Linked DNA regions of Prosthecobacter dejongeii. The protein of the gene in region 1 interacts with the protein of each later gene in a pairwise test. Links are inferred from orthologs where the notes say so. Each region holds a gene or a part of one and is shown on either strand. Other genes may lie near its edges. The genes, in order: accC and ribD.

Region 1 (6,884 bases):
GATGTACGCGGCCTCAATGGTCACTTGCGCGAGGCTTGCTGAAGCGAATTGCAATGCACGCCTGCCAAGTATGCAACACATGCTGCCACTTCTTTGCTTGCAATACCATTTTTATAGCTCCATTTTATCGCAGGCACTTTAGATTCGGAATTCCGGGTTTTAAGACCTTGATTTCCAAAATTTCATGGATCGTACAACCATATTCTTGAGGGGTTTGGTCGCCTATCTTGTACAGAAAGGCGTCACTTCTACTCGTCCTAGGTCCCCAGAGGACCGGAAGCGTTTTCTTGCTCTTATTGCCAAGCTAGACGAGATCGTAGCGTCTGCTCCTCGACACAACCTTGAGGATTTCCGCGGCTTGGTCCGTTTGCGTAACGAACTTCTTCCGAGCAATACGGGTTCTTTGGACGGTATGGAGACAGCCTTACGCAACATGCAACTGAGCCTCACCGCCGCGCCTAATCCCTTTTACGAGGAGATATCTTTCGACATTCCGCAGGCTTTTGCCACTTCGTTGTTCGAACAGCTGGCCCCTGCGGATCGCAACATCGTGATTCAGGCGGGGGACGCCTATCGCGCAGCCGCCTGACGACCAATGTCCGCCGACCTGCTCGCCGAACTATCGCAAGCTTGGTATTCGCGTATCGAAGGCCTTGAAAAATCGGTCAATGGAGCGTTCGATGAGGTCGGATTCACGGACAACTACGTAGATCGGATGATCGACCACGCCAGGACCACACCCCGCCGATCTAAGGTCGTTAAGGATAATGTCTGGGGAATGGTTGAACTCGACCGCAGCGCGCAGCTTCTCCTCGACAGTCCTGTTGTCCAACGGCTTCGTCGTATTCGTCAATTGGGCCTCACCTACTTGACCTACCCTTCCGCAGAGCACTCCCGCTTTGTCCACAGTTTGGGCATGTATTCGGTGATCCATCAGTTGTTAGCCTCAATCCGCAAGAACCAGAAGGAGGCAGAAGCGAACGGCGGAAGGATGCACGGGTACCATTACTGGCCCCTAACCTCGGATCTTTCCACCGACTTGCTTCATGCAGCAATTCTTCATGATATTGGTCATATGCCGTTCTCGCACGCTACCGAGCGCGCAGTCACCACACATAGCACGCAGTTCAAGGTTGGTCCTGCCTCAATTGATGAGTTTATGATCGAAATTGAGGTGCGTTTCGGAAAAAATCCTAAGCTCGCCGAGGCGTTGTCACTCTTGGTGGTCCTCTCACCGCGCTTCCAGCGATTCTACAGCAAGGCGGTGCGGCCCGAGGGGCACTCAAATTTTATCTACCGCGTTGCCTCCCTAATTATTGGGCTGCCGCCTACTGTAGACGAACGAGGTGCCGCCGAATTGATTTCCGCCACCGCGATTGATGCTGACAAAATCGACTACATTAACCGCGACGCACAGGCGTGCGGCATCCCAGTCGGCATTGACTTTGCCCGCCTGTTCCTCCGGTCTGCCTTCCTCAGAGTCCCTCGCTCCAAGCTTGAGCGCTTAACTGGCCAGTCTGGCGGGCCGGAAGAGTCGATGATCCTAATCGTGAACGCATCGGGCGTCGACACGCTTGAGGAACTGGCCCATGCTCGCACAAGTCTCTACAACCGCGTCTATCTACACCAAGTGACACTCTGTGCTGAAGCCCTACTGGAGCGTGGACTCCACGGCCTTGGCACCAACGGTGAACGCCAGAGTAACGTCCTCCTCCTCTGGGCTGACAGCGACGATAGTCTACTTCAGGCAATGGTTCGAAGCAACAGCCCCGACGTCGCTCGATACGGAGAAAACCTCCGTATCCGTCAGCTGCCCAAGCGTGCGCTTGTCATTGGCAAGCGACTCGTAACAGCACGCGTCAATCTCAGCCATTTCCTTCAACATTCCCCAAGCCATACGTCCGCCAGCCTTGTAAAAGCTACAGTTGGGCACCTGCTTGAACGCTTGCGTGAGCCTTCTGATCTTGAAGAAAAAATCCTAGCGGAAGCAGCCTTACTTTCGGCCGCCGTCGCCAAGCATCGCCAGGATATTGTTCCCAAAAGTCCCGCCAATGCCCCGATGTTTCTGCCTATTCGGGGTATTCATGCACAGCGTAAGGACTGCCTCATCGTAGAAAACGGGGAACTAATGTTTTCCTCCGACCGCAATATTGCAGACGAGCAGAGCGACGCCTTGGAAATTTTCAAATCACAGGCCTATGTTGTCGGCCCGCCAGCATGGCGAGAATTTAATGCGCTTGCTGCCGCTAAGGTTCTGGCCCGCTTGGACGGCCCCATCAGCGACTACCAGTTTGATGCCTCGCTCGGAGATTCGAATCGGCCTATTCATTTCAAGTTCATTCCCGGTATGATGGTAGATCTCGACACGGCTGCTCGCCGCGCCGGAGTCAACATGGAGCGTCTTGAGAGTATCAGGCAGGCGGCCAACCATGCTGATTATTTCAATGACTGCCCGCGCCTCTTTCCTCATCCCTCCGACTGTCCTGAGGTTGAAGGAATTGCCGCGAAGCTCAAGGGGTTCAGCGGCGAAGGCTCTTGGCAGGTAACGCGGGAATCTGTGCACGCGTTTGTGACCCAGTTCCCTCCACGCCTGCGCAAGGAACTTCTCCCGGCTCTTAAGCGCATCCAAATTCTTGATCGCGCTCGGCTGGCCGAGGCAATGGACAAGAATCTTGACCGCCTTGCGGAACAGCATCCAAAAGCGGCCTTTGTCATCACTGGCTTCTCCCCAGACAGCGGAAGCCTGACGCGGATGCTCTTCGAACAAGAATTGAAATCCAAGGCTGACAAAAATGGCTGGACCATTTGCAAAAGTATTGAAGATGCGCTCGACGCCATGAAGTCCGAATCGCTACTGGTCCTCTGCGACGACAATATCGTCTCTGGCAGCCAAGCTTCCTGCCAACTCCGATCTTGGATGGGAGTTCCACGTGAAGAATGGCCTGCGGAAATGCGTTCCGAGCGCGGTATTTTCCAGCATGCTCTGCGCCCGCAGGACCAAATTGCCCTTCGCAAAATACCTTGGGCAGCCATCGTCGCTGTTGGCACACAGGAAGCCGAGGATCGGCTCAAAGAAGTGGCCGCTGAAATCAAGATTGGCAACTTCAAAGGACTATATTTCCACGAAGGCCTCGACTCCAATTGCCTTGAGGCGGACTGCGAGTTGTCTCATTATCTAGAGGAGGTCGGACGCAATGTGCTCAGTTGGACTCGTGCTAACGCGGTGGCCTTTGACAATCTGACTCCCGCCGATAAGGAAAGCTGTGCTCGCGACGCCCTTGGCTATGACGGCAAGCGCGGCTTGCTCGCTACTATTTTCAATATACCGGTTTCTACATGTACAGCCTTGTGGTGCCCAGGTATCCACCGCGGCCAGCCTTGGGTGCCACTCATGATCCGCCGAGGGTATCTGAACAAACTTGTAGTCGGTTAAGTCTAATCTTCAAAGGGACATCTTGTCAGGCTGCAAAAATTGCCACAATTCTGACCCGTTGGGCATCGCCAAAGCACTTCAATGGATTTGCGTAGCCCCAGGTTTCCCGTTCCCCAATAGGAGATCAGGTGCATAGCAGGAAGGCAAAAATTGGGTGCGCTTCGCGTTTCCTTGCGTGACCTAGCCACATCTAAATTCAAGGGCGTCTTCTAGCCTTATCAAAGGCTGTGCAGTATACAATACTCCTATCGGTTACCAGCCCCAACATGACCCATCTTTCCTTGGAAAGGGGGAGTCCTCGGGGGGAGTGGCGGATTTTGGGTGCTTTTTAGCGTGACTAACACCTTGAATTTCAAGGTGTTAAATGCTGTTACTCTAGCCCTTCAGGCCTTCCTGGCGGAGGAAGTTTTCGACCCAGGTGATGTCGTATTGGCCGTTTTGGAAGTCGCTGGTGGTGAGGACTTTGCTCTGGAGGGGGATGGTGGTTTTGATGCCTTCGACGACGAATTCACCCAGGGCGCGGCGCATGCGGCGGATGGCGATCTCGCGGGTGGCGCCGCTGACGATGAGCTTGGCGATCATTGAGTCATAATACGGCGGGACGTCGTAGCCGGAATAGACGTGGCTGTCCACACGGACGCCGCGGCCACCGGAGGTGTACCAGAGATTGATCTTGCCGGGGCTGGGGGCGAAGTTGCGGAAGGGGTCTTCGGCGTTGATGCGGCACTCGATGGAGTGACCACGGGGGACGGCGTTGACGACGTGCTCGCTGAGGGGGAGGCCAGCGGCGATGCGGATCTGCTCTTTGATGAGGTCGCAGCCATAGACTTCTTCGGTGATGGGGTGCTCCACCTGGATGCGGGTGTTCATCTCCATGAAGTAGAAGTCTTCACGGTTGTTATCGACGAGGAACTCGATGGTGCCGCAGTTTTCGTAGCCGATCTCTTTGCAGATGCGGATGGTGGCGTCGCCCATGCGCTTGCGGAGGTCTTCGGTCATCTTGGGGCTGGGGCACTCTTCGATGATCTTTTGGTTACGCCGCTGCATGGAGCAGTCGCGCTCGCCAAGGTGGACGACGTTGCCCTGGCTGTCGGCGACGATCTGGAATTCGATGTGGTGGGGCTTTTCGACGAGCTTTTCCATGTACATGGAGCCGTCGCCAAAGCATTTGAGGGCCTCAAGGGAGGCGGCCTGGAAGCTGGAGATGAGGGTGGCCTCGTTCAGCACGGGGCGCATGCCACGGCCACCGCCACCGGCACTGGCTTTGATGATGACGGGGTAGCCGATTTTGCGCGCCCACATGAGGGCTTCTTCTTCGTTATGGATGAGGCCGTCTGACCCGGGGGTGACGGGGACGCCGGCTTTGCGGGCAGTGGCGCGGGCGACGTTTTTGTCCCCCATCATGGAGATGACGCGGGAGCTGGGGCCGATGAATTTGATTTTGCACTGTTCGCAGACGTCGGCGAATTCGGCTTTTTCGGAAAGGAAGCCGTAGCCGGGGTGGATGGCGTCCACGTTGGCGATCTCTGCGGCGCTGATGATGCGGCTGATTTTCAGGTAGCTCTCGCTGCTGGGGCCGGGGCCGATGCAGATGGCTTCATCGGCGAGGTGGACATGCATGGAGTCCACATCGGCTTCGGAATATACGGCGACGGTTTTGACATCGAGCTCTTTACAAGCGCGGATGATGCGGACGGCGATCTCACCACGGTTGGCGACGAGGACTTTTCTGAACATGAGGGACGGGAGAGGAAGTGCGTGCGTGACTTGTGATTTTTTTGAGTCGGCACCTTCTTGATCTAGCGGACCCGGGAGGGGTGAGCCGTGCGATTCAAGAAGGTGTCGCGAGAAAATCCGGCCTAGGCCTTCAATTCGAACAGCGGCTGGCCGTATTGGACGGGCTTGCCGTCTTCGACGAGGATGCGGGCGATGGTGCCACGCACTTCGGCCTTGATCTCATTCATGACCTTCATGGCCTCGATGATGCAGACGTTGGAGTTTTCATCCACGGAGTCACCGATGTTGGCGAAGGGTTTTTCACCGGGGGCGGCGGAGCGGTAAAAGGTGCCGACCATGGGGCTGTTGATGGTGGGGCCTGCGGGCTCTGCGGCGGCAGCGGCTGGCGCGGAAGCGAGGGCGGCGGGGGCTGCCGCAGCGGGGGCGGCAGGGGCTGCAGCCACGGCGACCGGGGCGGCGGCGGAGGCCACGGGGAGATGCTTCAGGAGCTCTTTGGCTGCCTGGAAGTCAGATCCACGTCGCAGTTCGACCTTGGATCCTTGGTTTTCGAAATGAAAATAACTGAGATCGTTTTCGGCCATGAGGGCCACGATCTGCTTGATCTGCTTCAGGTCCAAAGCTGTGGCCTCCTTCTCGTTAGATTTTGTGTCGTCCATTCAGGGATGTAGGTGCGATTAGCGGAGTCGAGGTTAGCCCCTCTGACTGCCGTGGCAAGGATAAAGACAAGCGCTGTTGCGCTGAGCGCAATTTATGCCCGGCCGCGAGGGCCATTTTTTCCTGGAGCGCGTTTCACCGAGGCGCGTGGTGGCCTGCTGGGGCTGTCTCCACGGGTGGAGCGGGCCTTACCAGCACCGCCGCTGCTGCGGGGTTTGCGGTCGCCTTCTGGGCGTTTTCCCCGGGGACGGGGGGCCTCGTCATCGCCAAAAGAGGCGCGTCCACGAGGGGGACGGGAGCCACTGCGGGGGCGGTCTTCGCCTTCGGAATAGCCTCCACGCGGGCTTCGGGGGCGGTCTTCACGACCGAAAGGTTTTTGGCCGCGGGGAGCACCGAAAGGGCGATCTTCGCCTTCGGAGAAGCTGGAGCGGGGGCCACGAAGGCGATCTTCGCTGCCGAAAGTTCTTTTCGACCGGGGTGCGCCGAAGGGGCGGTCTTCACCGGCCTCAGAGGCGGCGCGGGGGCTACGGGTGCGGCCTTCGCTGCCGAAGGATTTTTTGCCACGCGGGCCGCTGCGGGGGCGGTCTTCGCTGCCGAAAGTTTTTTTGCCACGGGGCCCGCTACGGGGCTTGGCCGGGGCACGGCGCACAGGGCGGCCGGCTTCTTCGTCGCCTGCATCGGCCACGGCGGCTGTTTTGGCGATCTTGGCAGGGCGGCCGGTGACGCCGTCCTTGGAGAAGAAGCGATCCACTTCGACTTCGGTGAGCTGTTTCCAGCCGCCTTTTTGCAGACCTTTGAGTTCCAGCCAGCCGATGCGGGTGCGGGTGAGGCGCTCGACCTCAAAACCGAGCTGGTAGAACATGAGGCGGATCTGGCGCTTGAGGCCCTGTTTGAGGACGACGTGGGCGCGATACTCGGTGATCATCCAGGCGCGTTCGCACTTGGCGTGGCCTTCTTCGGTGAGCATGCCTTTGACCAGCTTGGCCATGGTGGCTTGGTCCATGGGCTGATCCACGATGACTTCGTATTCTTTTTCTGCCCCCATGCTGGGGTGGATGAG
Region 2 (10,743 bases), 200 kb from region 1 along the record:
GGACGGCGGTGAAAACGGCGGGCATTTGTTGCAGTGCGGCTTCCTGAACGGCCCTCCGAATCGTCTCGGCACCCTGCTGGGCAGTGTCAAAATACAACCCGGAAAGGTGGGCAGAGACCATCTCCACACCGCTATCAGACCATAGCTGCTTACTCAGTCGGGTATCTTCAAGCAGACCGCGCATTTTCCCTCCTTCATCCAAGATCGGCACGGGTGGCATCTGAGAACGCAGTCCGGAGCGCCCGCCTGTTACGATGCAAGCCGGAGGGCCTGGACATGTTTTCTCCACTGCATGGCCCGCTTTGGCCTCAGTATTTTGCAATGAAGAAAGACGGAGCACCACAATCTCGGCCACTTTTTCAAAGAGTGGAATCCCCACTCTCCCTGTATAGCTAATAGGCAGGCGGCCAGTGCCGTTCATGACGATGCCATAACAGCTTCGCGACTTGCTCCGTTCGATCTGCCGCCGCGCCTCATTCATCAGCAGCGCGAGCACACGACTGCCACGCGCCTGCGGGCTGATTTTGAGATCGCACAGGTAATGGGCCAACTGCGTCATCGGGCATTCACCCTGCCAATGCAGCCAGCGCTGCACCCGCGCCAGAGTGCCTATGACCTCCCCTTCGCGCTCGACAACAAGCAAAGTCGCTGGTCCCATGGCGGTAAAAAATGGCAGATACGCCCGGCCATGGGAGATGGAGAAGTGGCCGCTGTCCCCTAGAGGATATCGGAACTGCCCCTCGAATCTCTCCAGCGCCTCACCCATCCATCTAGGCGGCGGCTCGGAATAGCAGTGCAGAGTCATAGTCGGGTGCCAACCAAGATGCGGGGATAGAAAAAACTGCGGTCTCGTTTTTCCATGGCTTCCCCCTGGGCTCGATCCCAGCGGATTCCATCGACCAACGTCTCTATTTCGAGCGTGGAGTTAAGCTGGCGAATGATAAGACGCGCGCCCGGCTTCATCACCCGCGCTGCCGCTGCAAGGGTCTGCGCCGCATGGGCGGGGGGAAGCCAGTCGAGGATGTTGGAAAGGTGCACTAGGTCCGCACTCGCAGGCGGAAGGTCATCCAGGACTTCCTGCATACGACCTTGATGCCAGACGATTTCTGCTTGCAGCGGCTCGGTGGATCTTAACCAGTCATAAGGACAGCCTGGGGCAAAACGTCCGCCATACATCTGGTGCAAAAAGGGATTGGTTGCGGCATCGGCACGGCTCAGTGCCACCCGTGTGCGCCAGGCGAAATGTTCATGAAAAGGCAGACGCGGATTTTGAGTGGCCTCCTGGCCAAAAAGGGCCACCAGATTGGCCAGGGACATCACCTTCGCCAAGGCTTCATCCAAACCGTTTTGGTTTATTGACACGCCCGGGGGTAGAGCCTGACGCAGTGTGGCAAAGCAGCGTTCATACCTTCCCAAATGATCCGGCCCATGCTCGGACACCAAGGACGGAGGACCGAAGACATCCGCGGGTAAATCCAGAATCTCCAGCCGAGGAAGCAACGCTTCTTCACGTTCTAGTGCTGGCAAAGGCGCATGGCCTAACAGATTGCATGATACCATGGCCGATTCATGGGTGGCAAGATGAGCCTTGAACCGTGCTAAGGCCAACTGGGCGGGATTCACATCAACCGCATGGATGCGGGCCAGTGGCAGGCGCGCGAGCTGGATCAATGTTTCACCACCAGAAGCAATCATGACGACGGTGGCATTTTCAGGCAAAGCCGTGGCTAGCTCCACATCCAGCGCGGGATCTTCCCGCACCTGGGCAAAGGCCAGAGGCAACTTGGCGGCCTCAAGAGCCCAGGGATCGGCGGGGGGCAGGTCGTTCATGGCAGATCTGAAGGATAAGGAAGAGCAGCAGGCTGGCGAGCAAATCCACAGCATAATGCAGCCTAAGAGCGACGGTGGCCACCATCATGAGAGCAGAGGGGGCCAGCATGGCCCAGAAGCGAGCGCGGAAGTGCGCCCAGTCCCAGGCCAGCAGCGTGAGCGTGATGAGTAAATGTAGGCTTGGAAACGCATCGTATCTGGCGGCCATCATGCTATTGATCTGCTGGTTCCAGGCAGTGAGCACCCCACCTTTGACCGGCTCTGAAAAGAGCTCAGGAAAAGCGACGGCGGGAGGCGCAGCGGGGTACAATAGATAACCAACAAATCCGAGGCCAAAGGCGGCGAACAAAGGTGCGCTGATCTGGCTACGCCAAGACGGATCGCGCCACAGGGCATCCAACAACACCCAGTGTAGGTAAAGGTGGTAACTCAAGTACCCGAAACTCAGTTCTTCGTTTGCCCACAGGGCCAGACGCCCCTGCCATGAGATGGCAGGTGATGACCCAAACATTGCAGCATCCGCTTCCAGCAGCTCCCGATGCCGCAGTGGAATACCCAGCACCTCTACCAGAGTGGAGGAGCTAGCATAAAAGGCCCAAGCCACTAAATAGCTACCGACCAGCCGCATGCGGTCACCGCTTTGCGTCCTCCACAACAAGACAGCATAGGCCACCATTCCACACACTGCACTTATAGTTAGGCCATGCACGCCTTTCACCCAAAACAGGGCAGCCAGGACACCGGAGCCGAGAACCAAGAACAGAAACTCATGTCTAGCTGGGACTGGTCTCATACCCGAGGCTCCACTTTTTGCTTCGGACCCAGCGGGCTACGCCGGAGGCTACCAGTGACGAACTCCTGCACAAATGCCCAGTAGGAGCGGATAAAGGGTGCACCCTGCTCCTTCAGTGGCTGTTTCAGCGCCTCATGCACCTGCGGTAGATGATGCCACGGCACACCGGGGTAGAGGTGATGCTCCAGGTGGTAGTTTTCATTGCACATGAAGAAACGAACGATGGGATAAGTGAGAATGGTGCGCGTGCCGCGCACCTCATCATCCGCATGTTCCAGTAGCGTGTGCTGGCTCATGCCGCGGATATTGACCATGGTATTGATGAAAAGCATGGGGATGAACCAGCCATGCCACAACCACCGAGCGGGCAGCCATTCCAAAGCCAGCCAGATGAGCATGAGAGTGGCTGCGACTTCCGCTAAGATACCCACCCGATCACGCCTCGTGCCATGCCTGAAACCGAGAATCGGAATCGCAGTGATGTAAATGGGATATCCGATGAGCAGCCGCAGCCAGTTCATGATGAACACCAACCAAGTCCAGCGGGTGTAGCTAGCGTAGTGATCAGGATCATTTTCCTCCCCCAGGTGCTGATGATGGCGCAGGTGCAGCACACGGTAGGCGCTGAAGTTTTGAAGCACAGGAATGGCGCACAAGGAACCGCCCATAGCATTCAAGAAACGACGATGAGAAAGCGTACCATGCACAGCCTCATGGGTAAACAGGCTAACACCATGCAGGGAGGCCGCCGCGAGAAGATACAGCGGCACCAGCAGCAGCCACTGCCACCCGTGCGTGACTTGCGCCGCAGCCGTGCAGGCAGTCCAGGCCGCCGCGCCATACAGCCCGGCGAAGATGAAAAGGCGCAGCACATGCTGGCCAGCAGCCCGCGTGTGGCAGAGGCGCAGGAGCTCAGGCGGCAGCGTGGGCGGTGGCAGGCTCATGAGGGCGGGTAGGTTGGGCTTCCTCCAAAAGATCCTCATAGAGGCGATTAAAGACATGCAGGCCCAGCTTCACGCCATCCTGTACAGCGGCGCGGTTCTCGCCCCCACGATCCCATGATCCTGCGACGATCTGGAAAAAATCCGCTGCATGGCGCTGGTCAATCTCTGCATGGAGCTTGTAGTGAACAAGGTCCTCAAAAGCAATCCACCCCTGCTTCACCACCTGCTCACCTATGAGAGCGGAGATGTCTGCAAAAGTGTGTTCGATGACGCCCAGACACCCGAAGGCGACTTCGATGGGCTCCATGAGGCAGGTCCCCATCAGGCTGGTGTTAAAGGCCCGGACGGCGGGCCCTTCCCGCAGCCGTCGCACCTCCTCGCGAGACACACCAAGGGTGGCCAAAAATTGCTGGAAGCTCATGTCATGCGCCAGTCTAGGGTCAAAGCCTGCTGGGCTTTCCCCCTCATCTCCATCCTCAAAACCATGTTCCTCAGAAAGATTGTGGATGAGCCCCTGGCGCAGCGCAGAGCTTGGCATGCGCGCCGTCAGTGCCGCCATGGGCCGGGAGAAATAGCGCACGGCAAAAAAGAACTGCTGTTGCGTTTCCCGGAATACCTCGCGATCCAGCTGCCCCTCACGCAAGGCCGTGAAGTAGAGGTTTTGTAGCAGGGGATGCGTATTCGCCTCGGCCACTACCCAGCGGATAAGTTCATGATTCATGCAGAAGAATACTTGGCAGACAAAGGGCCTGCGAAAGTTGTTCATCTTAAGATTTATAATAACGTCTCCAGCAGTGCCTTCAGCCCGCGTGTATCGGGCAGAGTATGAGTGGCGGAAACGAGGTGGGGGTTTTCGCTTTCGATGCGGATGCTGATGGGGACACCGGCATGGGTGCCCATTTCGATGTCGCGATCAGCATCGCCGATCATGAAGCTGTGGGCGAGATCGAGATCGTGCTCCTGGGCTGCACGCAGCAGCATCTCAGCACTGGGTTTCCGGCAGGTGCAGGTGGGGTCTTTGGAAAGGCAGGTGCAGGCGTAGATGCCATCGAAGGCGGCATCGTGCAGAGCCAGCTCTGCCTGCATCCGGGCATGGATGTCATCCAGCGTGGCCTGGGTCATCAGCCCTTTGCCCACCCCCTGCTGGCTGGTGGCTAAAATGGTGGCGTAACCACGAGCTCGACAAAAGGCCAGAGCCTCGACAATGCCCGGACTGAAATGAAAATCTTCCCAGCGGAGGACGTATCCGGCTCCTGGAGAAAGATTGACGACTCCATCGCGGTCAAAAAAAACAACCGGTCGGCTCATGCGTGATCAGATTCTAGGTTAGGCCAAACAGGACGACCTGTGAGGCAGAGGTTATCGCCAATGGGCAAGAGGGTGACGTTTTCCAATGCGACGGAGCTTTGCCAATCTGGACCGCCGATGACAGGCAGCCCGCCCCCACAGAGACGCGGGGCGATGTACCAGCATACCTCGTCCACACAGCGCGCAGCAAAGGCCTGGCCGAGCACGTTGCTACCGCCCTCAATGAGCACACTGGTGATGCCACGGGCGGCGAGATCCCGCAGGACCTCGGGAAAGGCCAGATCCCGCAGCACAAGGGTGCGGTCCTGATAGGCATCGGTAAAGACGTACGCGTCTGCGGGCAGATGACCGCTGCGGGTGAGGATGATGCGAAAGGGCTGTGGCTTGAGGCTGCCGTTTCGCAGGGTGAGACGGGGATTGTCCTGCCGCACTGTTTCCGCTCCCACCAGGATGGCATCTACCCGAGCGCGCAGGCCCTGGCTATGAGCACGGGCGGCCTCGCTGGTGATCCAGGGGCCCTCACCGGGAGGGCGGGTGATGCGACCATCCAGGCTCTGCCCAGCCTTGGCAATGACGTACGGAAGACCCGTGGTGATCCATTTAGCAAAAGGGCGCAGAATTTCCTGGCACTCGCTTTCCAGGATGCCGGTAGTCACGGCGATGCCTGCGCTTTCTAAAAGCTGCTGCGCACGGCCCACGTGGCTGGGATTTGGGTCCTGCGCCCCCCACACCACGCGTGTGATGCCTGCGGCCTGAATCGCGGAGGTGCAGGGGCCTGTGCGTCCCTGCGTGCTGCACGGTTCCAGCGTGACATATATGGTGGAGCCCGCGATGCGCTCGGGCGCGCGAATGCGGGCATCCTTAAGTGCCTCAATCTCCGCATGGGGCTGACCCGCTTGACGATGGAACCCTTGGCCAATCAGTTCACCCTCCGCCACGATCACCGCCCCCACGGCTGGATTTGGACTGGTGAAGCCGATGCCCTGGCGCGCCTGCTCCAGGGCGAGGCTCATCCAGTGGAGGTCGGATTCGGGGTTTAGGGCGGGCATGGCTAACTTGTTTCATAACGCGCCCAGTCCTGGCAGACAAGGCGGCTTTCATTCAGGATGTCTGACAGGGAACTGCAGGCTTGACCGTTGATGTCAGACTCTCTTCACTCCCGTCTGCATGAACCGCCGCGCCTTTCTCCACCAGTCTGCCTTCATCACTGCCGCCCTCACCGCCTCCAAGCTGAAGGCTTCAGACTCGCGCCCTTTGATCGGGATGGACCACTTTTCCGTGCGCGCCACCGGCTGGAAGGCGGGCCAGTACATTGACCATGCCGCCAGTCTGAAGCTGGACACCTGCTTCATCTCAGAACTGCACATCTTTGAAAACTTCGAAGAGGCCTACCTCAAGGGCCTGAAAGAGCAGGCCGACAAAGCCGGGCTCAAGCTGTATGTGGGCACGGGTTCCGTCTGCCCCACCTCGAATACCTGGAAGGACACCTATGGCACCCCAGAGGAGCATCTAGCCCTGACCATCCGTGTGGCCAAGGCCCTGGGCTCGCCCGTGGCCCGCTGTTACCTGGGAAATAACAAAGACCGCGCCACAGATGGCGGCATCCAGAAGCACATCGAAGCCATTCTCAAAGTCATCCAGGCCAACCAATCCCGCGCGGAAGCCGAAGGCATCAAAATCGCCATCGAAAACCACGCCGGCGACATGCAATCCCACGAGCTGAGGGCCCTCATCGAAGCCGCAGGCAAGGGCTACGTCGGCGCGAACATTGACCCCGGCAATGCCGTCTGGGCCATGGAGGAGCCCATGGCGCATCTGGAGGCCCTCGGTGCCCTCACCGTCTGCTCCAGCGTGCGTGACAGCATGGTGTGGGACACGGAAGAAGGCGCCGTGGTGCAGTGGACCGCCATCGGTGAAGGACTGGTGGATTTTAAAGCCTACGCCAAACGCTTTGCCGAGCTCGCCCCTGGCGTCCCCCTCCAGGTGGAGACCATTTCAGGCTTTGCCCGCCCGATGAACTACAAGAGCGAAGAATTCTGGAAGCCCTACCCCGGCTATCGCGATACCGCCGCCTTCAAGGCCTGGGTAGAAATGTCGAAAAAAGGCAAAGCCATCCCCAGCTTTAAAGCACCGGATGGACCGGGTAAAAAGGATGCCGAGATCGCCTACCAAAAGGGTGAACTCCAGCGCAGCACCGCCTGGCTCCAGGCCCATCTGTAGTCTCACCACCTCTCCAGCCTCCACCAGGCCGCCCCAGGGGAAGTCTGCGCGCTATATTGACGAGAGTTTCAAAAATGAGATGCATTAAAGATCAGTTTCCCGAAAATTAAAGTTTACTTAATAATTTAAGATAGCTAAATGGAGCCCTGATTACCTGTGGCTGCCATGACACTTTCTCCCGATACACTGCGTCCTGACACACTGGCCGAACTGGAAGCAAGTCTGCACCAGATGAAAACGGCCAACTACTTCCTCCGAGTCGCGGTGGATCAAGTGCCGGAGGCGGTACTCATCCTGGAGGCCGAACCCACGGACAACGCAGGGCCCAAGGTGCTCTTTAGCAACGCCGCCGCCGCCGTGCTGGTAGGCGTCGAGCCTGAAAAAGGCCTTCGCGGCCTCGGCATTGCTGACTTAGCCGCAGGCGACTCCGATGCTGCCACACTTTTAGGCAGCCTGAAACATGCCACCGAAAACGGCGGCGCACACGAGTGCGAGGCCTTCGTTCAGAACTTTTACGGCCATCCTCCCCAGCGCTGCAACTGGCGCGTACGTGCCGTCTTCAACAGCATGCGCAAGCTGCTGAACTACACCCTCGTCGTCACTCCCCTGCCCATCCTATCGGCAGCGCTGCCTAAACCGGTGCCTGCCCGTGGAGAAGATCTGGACAGCCAGTCAGATCAACTGAAGCAGGACAATCTAGCCGCCCTGGCCCAGGGCATCGCTCATGATGTCAATAATTTGTTAGGCCCAGTCACCATGCGCCTTTCAGACCTGCTCCAGCAAGTGCAGGGACAGCCTGCTCTGAAGGAAGAGCTGCAGCTCATATTCAGCGGGCTGAAGCGCGCTCGTCAATTCACCTCCCAGGTGGTGACCGCCTGCAAAGCCAAGCCTAACCAAAAGCAGCCCATTGATGTAGCCGCCATCATTCATGACACAGTCAAGTTCGCCGGCGCAGGATCCAATGCCCAACTGCGCGTGCGCCTGGGCCAAGCCCTCCGCTGGCCCGTGGCCGATGCGGTGAAGATCAGCCAAGTGCTGCAAAACCTCATTCTCAATGGCATCCAGGCCATGCCCCAGGGCGGCTACATGGATGTGGATGCAGAGAATGCAGACATCGGTCTCGGCCAGGATGACATCCTGAAACCCGGCCCCTACGTGCGCATCACCGTGCGGGATCGTGGCTGCGGCATTTCACCAGAAAACCTGGAGCGTCTCTTCAAAGAAACCTTCACCACCAAGCCCGATGGCAACGGCATCGGCCTCACCACCTGCAAGCTTTTCATCCATGCTCACGAAGGCGACATCCGTGTCTCATCCAGGCTGAATGTCGGCACCGAGTTCAGCGTTTACCTGCCCGCCGTGCCCGCCATGACAGGACAGGTGGGCACCCCAGAGCGAGACCATGCCCCCGTGCCCTTGAAAAAAGGCCAGGGCCGCGTCCTCATTGTGGATGATGAAGATGACCTGCGGAAAGTCGCCCAGCTCATCCTCAAACGCTGCGGGTATGAAGTCATCGAATGCGACAACGGTCAAGATGCCGTAAAGATCTACCACAGCCTCGCCCGCACCGGCACCCCACCCGATGTCGTGCTCATGGACCTGACCCTCCGCGGCGGCATGAACGGTGGCGAAACCGCTGAAGAGATCCTCCGATTCGACCCCGAAGCGCGCCTCGTCGTCACCAGCGGCAGCGTCAATGAAGACGTGCAAATGACCTTCCTCGAGAAAGGCTTCGTCGGCGTACTGCCCAAGCCCTACGAAGCCGGTGAATTGACCCAGATCGTCCACCGCGTAGTCACCATGATGAGCCGCGCCTGACCCCCTCACGGGCGAAAAACAGACCAGCGAGACGATTCCGCACCTCATATAGCAGAGTCCTCTTCCAAGCCCCAAAGGAAGCCGAAGAGATGGACCCTCAGGCCCAAGAGAGAAAACCCAGAGCGTCTGGCCTAACCAGACGTTTAGATTCGATTCGCCCCTTTCTTCGGTGTCAACACCGAGCGCCACTTCTCCTAGCGCCTCCTCCCGAGCGAGCCTGAACATAGTTCCCCTTCATACTCGCCCGGTAGTCATCAACAACAGACACCCCTTCCCCAAGACGTCTACCTTCAAAGCCATCCCCCACAAACCAGCCCCTGGTGCAGAGTGCCGCATCCTGTCCAAATGCCCCTCCATCGTCGGCAACCGTCTCTTTTGGGGCCAATTGAAGAGTGCCTTCCAGGGCAGTGCACGCAGGCTCCGTGACGGGCGCTGGATCGGCCGCGAAGAGGCCGAGTACAAAGCTCCCTCTACTGGGCCACCCCCGGTTACGGTTACATCGTCACCGCCACCAGCATCGTGCCGGGCTCCCGCCCGCCCTCCCGCTACAAGGCCAGGAACGTGGACAGGATGAGGCTCATTTGCAACGCCATCGGCTTCATCCAGGCCGTCCAACGCGGCATCCAGCAAGGATTGATTTGATCTAACCTCTTGTTATACCTAGCTCCATATACAACGCAGCGGATGTCTTGAAGACCCACTATGCCCACGTCCCATGACCAATTCGCCGGAGGGGATTGCCCTGGAGACAGGCATGAATGACGGGCTATGGGTGGTCACTGTTTGCAGCACGCCTGCTGATGAATTCATTCACTTGTTCACTTGTGTGCGAATAGTCGCGTTTATTAATGAAACCAACTGATTTCAACTTCAAAAGTGGTGACATATCCCCATCTGCCACTTCCGTTTTTACAAAACGGAACTCCTCGATAGTTTTGCTTTCCTCCAAAAAGCTCAAAGACTGCAGCTTTCCACATGAGGAAAGCTTAATCGAGCGGACACGAGCGCACCTACTTAGCAGCGGAATGTCCTGAATATTTCCGCAGGCTTCAAAGTGAACTTGCTCAATGGGAGTGCTTATCAGCGCGGCAATGGTGACAAGAGCTTTACAATAACTCACGTCAATCTGGCGAAGCCTCGCCAGCCTCTGCACGCCATCAAGGCTTGTCACTCCTGCTTGGACAAGCTCCAGTGCTTCCAAGTTAGCAAATGAAGAGAGAGCGTTGAGATCTTTCGTCTTGGGTTTGTAACCTTTAAGATAAAGGGACTCTAAAGAATCTCCGCTGCTGGGCAGGATGTCACCCGAATGCCAGACGATCCGTAAATCCACCAAGTTAATAAATTCCCTGAAATCAAATCCACGCAATCTCATTCCTCCTAGGCTAATGAAGCGCAACTCGTTAAAACGAGGCAGTGTTTGGCAATCTAGAGAGCCAGTTTCGGTCACGATAATCCCAGCGAATGACGGTAGTTCATTGAGGAACGACGGATCACCAGTGAACCCGTGATGAGGGTTCAAGCCAACGCCATCTATCTCGCCTGAACGCAAGAGTTTACCCACCTCGTCGAGATTTCCCGAAGAAACCCATGCAATGCGCCAACGTCCCCATTTTATGATTTCAGCAGTTTTCATTCGCCGTCTTGTTTGAGGTATTTCTCACCGGGAGAGTTGATTTTGTTGTAGTTTTCCGGATTTTCAACCCCGCCATCCTCGCGGATACGCCGGGCTTCGTCTTTGAATGCCTCCCGACGGTCCGCAGCAGGCTTGAAGTCCTGTTCGACAACTGGATCTCCGTACTCGGTCGCCTTTTCTTTGGCCGAAGTATTCAT

Evidence for each region.
Region 2: the proteins of accC (region 1) and ribD interact in binary tests that used the Escherichia coli proteins (3 or more experiments, as listed by UniProt). The link is inferred for Prosthecobacter dejongeii from one-to-one orthologs.

What each region holds. Positions count from the first base shown.
Region 1 is NZ_JACHIF010000001.1:539,866-546,749, forward strand. Bases 2,990-5,970 are described here. They hold accC (acetyl-CoA carboxylase biotin carboxylase subunit), read right to left. Parts: upstream 5,171-5,970; coding sequence 3,809-5,170; downstream 2,990-3,808. Other genes in these bases: HNQ64_RS01990 (phosphoribosyltransferase-like protein), read left to right, coding at 2,990-3,433; accB (acetyl-CoA carboxylase biotin carboxyl carrier protein), read right to left, coding at 5,293-5,826; HNQ64_RS02005 (pseudouridine synthase), read right to left, coding at 5,919-5,970. Outside these bases: HNQ64_RS01985 (hypothetical protein), read left to right, coding at 413-589; more of HNQ64_RS01990, read left to right, coding at 596-2,989; more of HNQ64_RS02005, read right to left, coding at 5,971-6,884. UniProt on the Escherichia coli protein: This protein is a component of the acetyl coenzyme A carboxylase complex; first, biotin carboxylase catalyzes the carboxylation of the carrier protein and then the transcarboxylase transfers the carboxyl group to form malonyl-CoA.
Region 2 is NZ_JACHIF010000001.1:739,390-750,132, forward strand. Bases 3,899-6,873 are described here. They hold ribD (bifunctional diaminohydroxyphosphoribosylaminopyrimidine deaminase/5-amino-6-(5-phosphoribosylamino)uracil reductase RibD), read right to left. Parts: upstream 5,925-6,873; coding sequence 4,872-5,924; downstream 3,899-4,871. Other genes in these bases: HNQ64_RS02730 (TenA family transcriptional regulator), read right to left, coding at 3,899-4,288; HNQ64_RS02735 (D-glycero-alpha-D-manno-heptose-1,7-bisphosphate 7-phosphatase), read right to left, coding at 4,342-4,875; HNQ64_RS02745 (sugar phosphate isomerase/epimerase family protein), read left to right, coding at 6,043-6,873. Outside these bases: HNQ64_RS02710 (hypothetical protein), read right to left, coding at 1-805; HNQ64_RS02715 (DUF3419 family protein), read right to left, coding at 802-1,830; HNQ64_RS02720 (phosphatase PAP2 family protein), read right to left, coding at 1,793-2,623; HNQ64_RS02725 (fatty acid desaturase family protein), read right to left, coding at 2,620-3,567; more of HNQ64_RS02730, read right to left, coding at 3,536-3,898; more of HNQ64_RS02745, read left to right, coding at 6,874-7,095; HNQ64_RS02750 (hybrid sensor histidine kinase/response regulator), read left to right, coding at 7,261-8,913; HNQ64_RS02755 (hypothetical protein), read right to left, coding at 9,680-10,546; HNQ64_RS02760 (RHS repeat protein), read right to left, coding at 10,543-10,743. UniProt on the Escherichia coli protein: Converts 2,5-diamino-6-(ribosylamino)-4(3h)-pyrimidinone 5'-phosphate into 5-amino-6-(ribosylamino)-2,4(1h,3h)-pyrimidinedione 5'-phosphate.